Linked DNA regions of Sinorhizobium fredii NGR234. The protein of the gene in region 2 interacts with the protein of the main gene of each other region in a pairwise test. Links are inferred from orthologs where the notes say so. Each region holds a gene or a part of one and is shown on either strand. Other genes may lie near its edges.

The links. The genes of interacting proteins can lie anywhere in the genome.
Region 1: the proteins of NGR_RS25850 (region 2) and mntR interact in binary tests that used the Escherichia coli proteins (3 or more experiments, as listed by UniProt). The link is inferred for Sinorhizobium fredii NGR234 from one-to-one orthologs.

The regions. Positions count from the first base shown.
Region 1 is NC_012586.1:1,445,648-1,449,106, reverse strand. What follows is about bases 269-2,981. They hold mntR (manganese-binding transcriptional regulator MntR), read right to left. Parts: upstream 2,010-2,981; coding sequence 1,527-2,009; downstream 269-1,526. Other genes in these bases: NGR_RS06870 (multicopper oxidase domain-containing protein), read left to right, coding at 2,204-2,981; NGR_RS06880 (nuclear transport factor 2 family protein), read left to right, coding at 1,065-1,520; NGR_RS06885 (hypothetical protein), read left to right, coding at 730-1,023; NGR_RS06890 (BA14K family protein), read right to left, coding at 269-347. Also shown: more of NGR_RS06890, read right to left, coding at 1-268; more of NGR_RS06870, read left to right, coding at 2,982-3,331; NGR_RS06865 (ZIP family metal transporter), read left to right, coding at 3,328-3,459.
Region 2 is NC_012587.1:3,080,098-3,083,793, reverse strand. The notes cover bases 221-3,170. They hold NGR_RS25850 (methionine ABC transporter ATP-binding protein), read left to right. Parts: upstream 221-1,130; coding sequence 1,131-2,210; downstream 2,211-3,170. Other genes in these bases: NGR_RS25840 (MetQ/NlpA family ABC transporter substrate-binding protein), read left to right, coding at 2,912-3,170; NGR_RS25845 (methionine ABC transporter permease), read left to right, coding at 2,200-2,865; NGR_RS25855 (GH1 family beta-glucosidase), read left to right, coding at 221-793. In the rest of the region: more of NGR_RS25855, read left to right, coding at 1-220; more of NGR_RS25840, read left to right, coding at 3,171-3,691. UniProt on the Escherichia coli protein: Part of the ABC transporter complex MetNIQ involved in methionine import. Responsible for energy coupling to the transport system. It has also been shown to be involved in formyl-L-methionine transport.

The DNA.
Region 1 (3,459 bases), on a different replicon or contig from region 2:
TAGCGCGGACGGTAATAGGTCGAGCCGTAGTAGCCTTGGCCGTAATAGCCCTGATCATAGTAGCCCTGATCGTAGTAGCCGGGGCCATAATAGCGCGGCTGCGCCAGCAGTCCGCCGATAATTGCCCCGGTGGCGAGCCCGCCCAGCGCCCAAGCCCAATCGTCGTCACCGTTGTTGTGGTGATGCCCCCCGCGGTAGTACCCGCCGCGATAGCGCCTGTACTGGACTGGCTGCGCCTCCAGGGCTTCGATCTTGGGCGCGACTACCATGGTGGGAAACGCCACCGCCGGCGGAACGCTCGTCAGCGCCGCCGCCAGTGACAGAGTAGCGATTGCTAGCCTTTTCATTGGCCTCACCTTTCCTCTACAGCGCGACGCGTCGAACACGGCGTGCAAAGGACGCGATGGCGCCCCTTTAAAGCGCTGCGTAATTTTACCTTAAAATCGATCCTGATTTAAGGATTTATGCAGGCGCCGGAAAGCATTCGCCCGAAATTGCAATTGGCCGATCGGCAACCCTGATCAGATTTGCCGGAACTGGCTCTGACGACCGTCAGTCCGGCCGGTTAAGGCGATATTCCCTCGATTGCGGCTTTCGTGCCTGCATGTTCCCTTAAATGGCGGCCGTTTTAGGAATAATATGCGAGGTGCGTCTGGGCCGCACGGGCGCCCGAAGGCGCATAGGCATCCGTGCCGTGCACGGATGCTGAACGGACACGGGAGCAATGCCATGAAAGTATCTCCGGGAACATCGTTCGTCGCATTTGTCCTCTCATCCGCGCTTGCCGGGTCAGCAGCACCGGCAGTCGCAGACGGCTACTACTATGTCGATCCTGCCCCGACCGGCAGCATCTACGACCCGGACGTCGTCTATGTCGATCCGGTGCCGACGGGCCCCATCTACTACGAGCGGATGCCGGCGCGCACGCTTGGCGGCGCCCGTGAGCGGTATACCCATGAGTATCAAGGCGGCGGCCAAGGCGACTACTATCTGGGCATCACGCCTCCGGCGCCGGTCCCCTGAGGGGCAAGCAGAGCCGGCCGTGCCAGGTCGGGAGGTCCTCGATGGAAAGCGATCGAGACAAAGACGTTCAGGCGATCCGCTCGCTTGTTGCACGCCAGTTCAACAGCATCAGTTGGCGGGAAGGGGAAACGCCGGACTGGGCGGCGTTCGAGAGGGACTTCCTTCCCGACGCGGCGCTTTACGCGTCGGCTCGGCCCTTGCGGTCACAAACGACCGGGCAATTCATCGAGCGCATGAGCGGCCTGGTGGGAAAGACCTTGCACAGCTTCGAGGAAACGGTTCTCGGAAGCAGGATACACGTCTTCGGAAATGTGGCGGTCGCGGTGATCGCTTGCGAAAACGTCGAGAACGGCATGGAGACGAACCGCAATGTCGAAATGATGCTGCTCGTCAAGGATGAAGGCGTTTGGCGTATCGCCGCGCAGGCCTGGGACAGGCAAGACGCCGCCAATCCGGTGACAAGCCAGGTCTGGGAACCTGAAGGCCGATCCCCGTGAGTCGGGTCACCCTTGGGCGGCGATCCGCGATGATGTCGTGCGGGCCAAGAAGCGCTTGAATGCCTCAAGGGTCTCTGGGCTCGCATGATGCTCCATCCCCTCGGCGTCGATGCGAGCGGTTTCGGGCGAAACGCCGATCGAGCACAGGAAGGATTCGACGATCTGGTGCCGCTCGCGGCAAAGCTCCGCGAGCCTCCGGCCGGCGTCGGTAAGAAAGATGCCGCGATAGCGGCGCTGCTGGATATATCCCTCGGAAATCAGCCTTTTCAGCATCTTGGCGACGGTGGGCTGGGCAACACCGAGGCGCTGGGCAATATCCACCTGGCGGGCCTCGCCGCCGTCCTCGAGGAGGTCGGCGATAAGTTCGACATAATCCTCGACGAGCTCCGTGCGGCGGTTGTTCCGTGTCTGCCGAAAGCTTTCGACCTGTGCGTCGGCGTCGATCAAGCCTGTTTCGACATCGTGCCCGACATTCTCGTGCTGCGGCAATTCCGGCGTTCCCTATGCTGAAGTTCGACTTCCATCGAAATAATATAGCTAAGGCTATTTTTCAATATGATCACGAATATTCGAACGGGCCTGAGCCAATACGCGCTGGCGCCTCCATCAAATTATAGCACTTGCTATATTACAGCTGCCATGCTCTATTTCATCTAAATTGCTAAGTGTAGATGGGAGCCGACATGCTGAGATGGACCCAGGCGGCATTGAGCAGACGAAGCCTGCTGCTGGGCGGCGGCGCGGCGACCATCGGCGCGACGACGATATGCGCGAGCAAAACAGTGGCCCAGGAGGGCCACGGCGACCACGGTGCGCCAGCCACGGTGCAAATGTCCGGGACCACGCCTTCGCAACATTCCGCTCATGGGGCGATGATCACTGTCGGGACGGTCGACAGCGATCGCAACGGCTTCCATCCGACGGAGATTTTGACGGACTGGTATACGGGAACCGTTACCGACCTGCCGGATGGGCGAAAGCTCAGGACCTTCGAAATCACCGCGGAGGACAAGGAGATCGAGATCGCACCCGGCGTGATGTTTCCGGCCTGGACCTACAACGGCCGGGTGCCGGGCCCGGCGCTCAGGGCGACGGAAGGCGAGCGGCTCAGGATCATCTTCCGGAATTTCGGATCGCATCCGCACTCGATGCATTTCCATGGCATTCACTCGGCTCGCATGGACGGCGTGCCCGGCGCCGGTGTCATCGCTCCAGGCGACGAATTCGTCTACGAATTCGATGCGCGGCCTTTCGGCTGCCACCTCTACCATTGTCATGCCCTGCCCTTGGCGCGGCATCTTCACAAGGGCATGTACGGCCTCTTCGTCGTCGATCCGGATCCGGCGCGTCACCCCGACCATCAAGACGTGGCGAAGTCCCGCCTTCTTGGCTCGCCGGAAAACGCCGAATGGCAGGAACTGGCGATGATCATGAACGCTTTCGACACCAATTTCGACGGTGAGAACGAGTTCTATGCCTGCAACACGATTGCCCATTGCTATGCCAAGGAGCCGATCAGGATCGAAAAGGATCGGCCGGTCCGCATCTACCTGGTGAACATCACCGAGTTCGATCCGATCAACTCGTTCCACCTGCATGGAAATTTCTTCGACTATTTCGACCAGGGTACGACGCTTACGCCTACCCTGCGCATGGTCGACCTCATCATGCAGTGCCAGGCGCAGCGCGGCCTTCTCGAATTCACCTACAGGGAGCACGAGGCCGGGCTCTACATGTTCCACGCCCATCAGTCCGAATTCACCGAGCTTGGCTGGATGGGCATGTTCGATGTCGTGGAGACGCTGTCATGAACGAGAACCCGCGCAACTTCCCGCCGGTCTCCACGACAGCGCCCGGCCCGCGACATTTGCTGTGGCTCGTCCTGCCGTTGATCGTGCTGGTCGCCGCGGCTTTGTGGCTCCTACAGGGCGATCAACTG
Region 2 (3,696 bases):
GGCGCTCGCCGCCTTGCATTTCACCAATCTCGCTCATGGCCTGGGTGTTGCGGCTGTCCGCTCGGAGCGGGCGGACCTGTCGGTCGGCATCGTCATCAATGCCCATTCGGTCTATCCCGGCAGCGACAGCGCCGAGGACAAGGCCGCGGCCGAGCGCGCCTTCGACTTCCACAACGGCGTCTTCTTCGGCCCGATCTTCAAGGGCGAATATCCGGAAGGCTTCCTCGCGGCGCTCGGGCCTCGCATGCCGCTGATCGAGGACGGCGACATGGCGACGATCGCCCAGCCGCTCGATTGGTGGGGACTCAACTACTATACGCCGATGCGCGTTTCGGATGATCCGGCGGCCGGCGCCGAATATCCGGCGACGGTCAATGCGAAGCCGGTCACCGACGTGAAGACGGATATCGGCTGGGAGGTTCATGCGCCGGCGCTGGGGGCGCTGGTCGAGACGCTCAACGCCCGCTACACGCTTCCGGATTGCTACATCACCGAGAATGGCGCCTGCTACAACATGGGCGTCGTGAACGGCGTCGTCGACGACCAGCCGCGGCTCGACTACATCTCCGATCACCTGTCGGTGACGGCGGACCTGATCGCAAAGGGCTATCCGATGCGCGGTTATTTCGCCTGGAGCCTGATGGATAATTTCGAATGGGCCGAGGGCTACCGGATGCGCTTCGGCATCGTCCACGTGGACTATGAGACCCAGGTTCGCACGATCAAGAAGAGCGGCCATTGGTACAAGGACCTGGCGGAGCAATTCCCGAAGGGCAACCACAAGCCGGCCTGACCAACTGCCGACGTGGCGGTAGGCGCAGCCGTTCTACACAAAAAGAGTAGACTTTTGCGCCGAGCCGCGGCGTTCGGAAAAATCGTGCCTGTGAAACGGGAGGGCCGAGGGGCATAACAACCTGAACCATACGGCATGGCTGCCATGCCGCGCCCGACATTGAACCGACCGGTTGCCCGATGATAGAAAGTTGCTCTCCCTTTCGAATGCGCTGCCGAGTGCCGGCCTGAGGCGCATTCACCGCTCCCGGCCTACGGCCGGAGACAAGAATTCGAACATCCGAGAGCATCATGTATCCTGATATCGCTGTCATCCCTCCACCGGAGGCGACCGGACAATGACCATTCCTGCATCCACGATTGCCAGTGACGATGCCGCCGTCGTCTTCGACGGCGTTTCCAAGCGCTTTCCGGCGTCCGGCGAAAGCGCTGCCTTCACGGCGCTCAACAATGTCAGCCTGACGGTCGCGCGCGGCTCGATCACCGGCATCATCGGCCGGTCCGGCGCCGGCAAGTCCACGCTGATCCGGCTGGTCAATGGGCTGGAGAAACCGTCGAGCGGCAAGGTGCGCGTCGACGGTGTCGATGTCGGCGCGCTCGACGAAGGCGGATTGCGCAACCTGCGGCGCTCGGTCGGCATGATCTTCCAGCACTTCAATTTGCTGTCGTCGAGGACCGTCTTCGGCAACGTCGCGCTGCCGCTGGAAATTGCCGGTATGGACCGCCGTGCGATCGATGAGCGCGTACGACCGCTTATCGACCTCGTCGGGCTTGCCGACAAGCATGGCCGCTACCCGGCCGAGCTTTCCGGCGGCCAGAAGCAGCGCATCGGCATTGCCCGGGCGCTGGCGACAGAGCCGAAGCTCTTGCTCTCCGACGAGGCGACCTCGGCGCTCGATCCGGAAACGACCCAGTCGATCCTCGAACTCCTCAAGCGCATCAATGCCGAGCTCGGGCTGACGGTCCTGCTGATCACCCATGAGATGGAGGTTGTGAAGGCCGTCACCTCGGACGTCGCAGTGATCGACAAGGGCGAAATCGTCGAACGCGGCCAGACCTTCGACGTCTTCACCCATCCGAAGCACGGGACGACGCAGGCGCTGCTTTCCGGGCTGCCGGGGTCGAAACTGCCGGAAGCCATTGCCAGGGGCCTGGCGCCTGCCGCCGCATTCGGTGGCCGGGTCGTTGTCCGTCTCACCTTCTTCGGCGCCGCGGCCGAGCGGCCGCTGATTTCCCGGCTCATCCAGTCGATCGGCGCCGAGGTCAACATCATCGCCGGTACGATCGACGAGATCGGCGGCAAGCCTTACGGGTCGCTCGTCGTCGCCTATGGCGCGGATCCGGAAACCGTGGCAAAGGCCGAACGTTTCTTCTTAGGGAACGGGCTGGTCACGGAGGTGCTCGGCTATGTCGCCTGATCTGCTGCTTCTCATCGGCAAGGCCACGCTCGATACGTTGCGGATGGTGGCGATCGCCGGCTTCATCGGCGCACTGATCGGCTTGCCGATCGGCATCTTCCTGGCGACCAGCGGCAAGGGCGAGCTGTTTCCGGCCCCCAATGTCAACCGCGCCGTCGGGCTTATCGTCAATGCGACGCGATCGACGCCGTTCATCATCCTGGTCGTGGCGATCATCCCGTTCACCAGGCTCGTCACCGGCACCTCGATCGGCACCAAGGCGGCGATCGTGCCGCTGACGATCGCAACCATCCCGTTCTTCGCCCGCCTCGTCGAAGCGGCAATCCGCGACGTCGACAAGGGCCTGATCGAGGCGGCGCGCGCCATGGGCGCGACGCCGATGCAGATCGTCTTCAAGGTGCTGCTCGCCGAGGCCCGGCCGGCGCTGACGCTGGCGCTCACCATGACGATCGTCAGCCTTATCGGCTATTCGGCGATGGTCGGCGCCGTCGGCGGCGGCGGCCTCGGCGATCTCGGCATCCGCTACGGCTACCAGCGCTTCATGCCCGACGTCATGCTGATCGTCGTCGTCGTCCTGATCGTGCTCGTACAACTCGTCCAGAGTGCCGGCGACCGCCTGGCGCGCCGCTTCGACAAGCGCAGCCGCAAGACGTGAACTTTCCTCCCACACGCGACTTCCTTCAGATAACAAGGAGCCTCCCATGAAGAAAATCCTTCTCGCAGCATCGCTCGCCCTTGCCTTCGCGGCCGGTGCGGCCAGCGCCGAAACCATCAAGGTCGGCGTGACACCAGGCCCGCATGCCCAGATTATGGAAAAGGTCAAGGAAGTGGCGGCCGGCAAGGGCCTCGACATCGAGATCCTCGAATTCTCCGACTATGTCGTGCCGAACCAGGCGCTTGCCGATGGCGAGCTCAACGCCAACTCCTTCCAGCACAAGCCCTATCTCGACAATCAGGTCGCCGACCGCGGCTATGACATCGTCAGCGTCGCCTATACGGTCAACTTCCCGATGGGCGTCTATTCGAAGAAGGTGAAGAGCCTGGAAGAGCTTGCCGAGGGTGCCACGGTCGCGATCCCGAACGACCCGACCAATGGCGGCCGCGCGCTGCTGATCCTTGCCGACAAGGGCTTGATCAAGCTCAAGGAAGGCGCTGGTCTCAAGGTCGGCCCGGCCGACGTGGCCGAAAATCCGAAGAACCTCACCTTCGCCGAACTCGATGCCGCCCAGCTGCCGCGCTCTCTCGACGATGTCGATGCCGCCGTCATCAACACCAACTATGCGCTCGAAGCCGGCCTCGACCCCTCCAAGGATCCGATCGCCCGCGAAGGCGAGAAGGCGCCTTATGTCAACATCATCGCCATCAACGGCAAGGACAAGGACGCGCCCTGGGTCAAGACGCTGATCGAGTCCTATCACAACGACGCGGTAAAGACGTTCGTCAACGACACCTTCAAGGGATCGGTCATCGCCGGCTGGTGAATTGA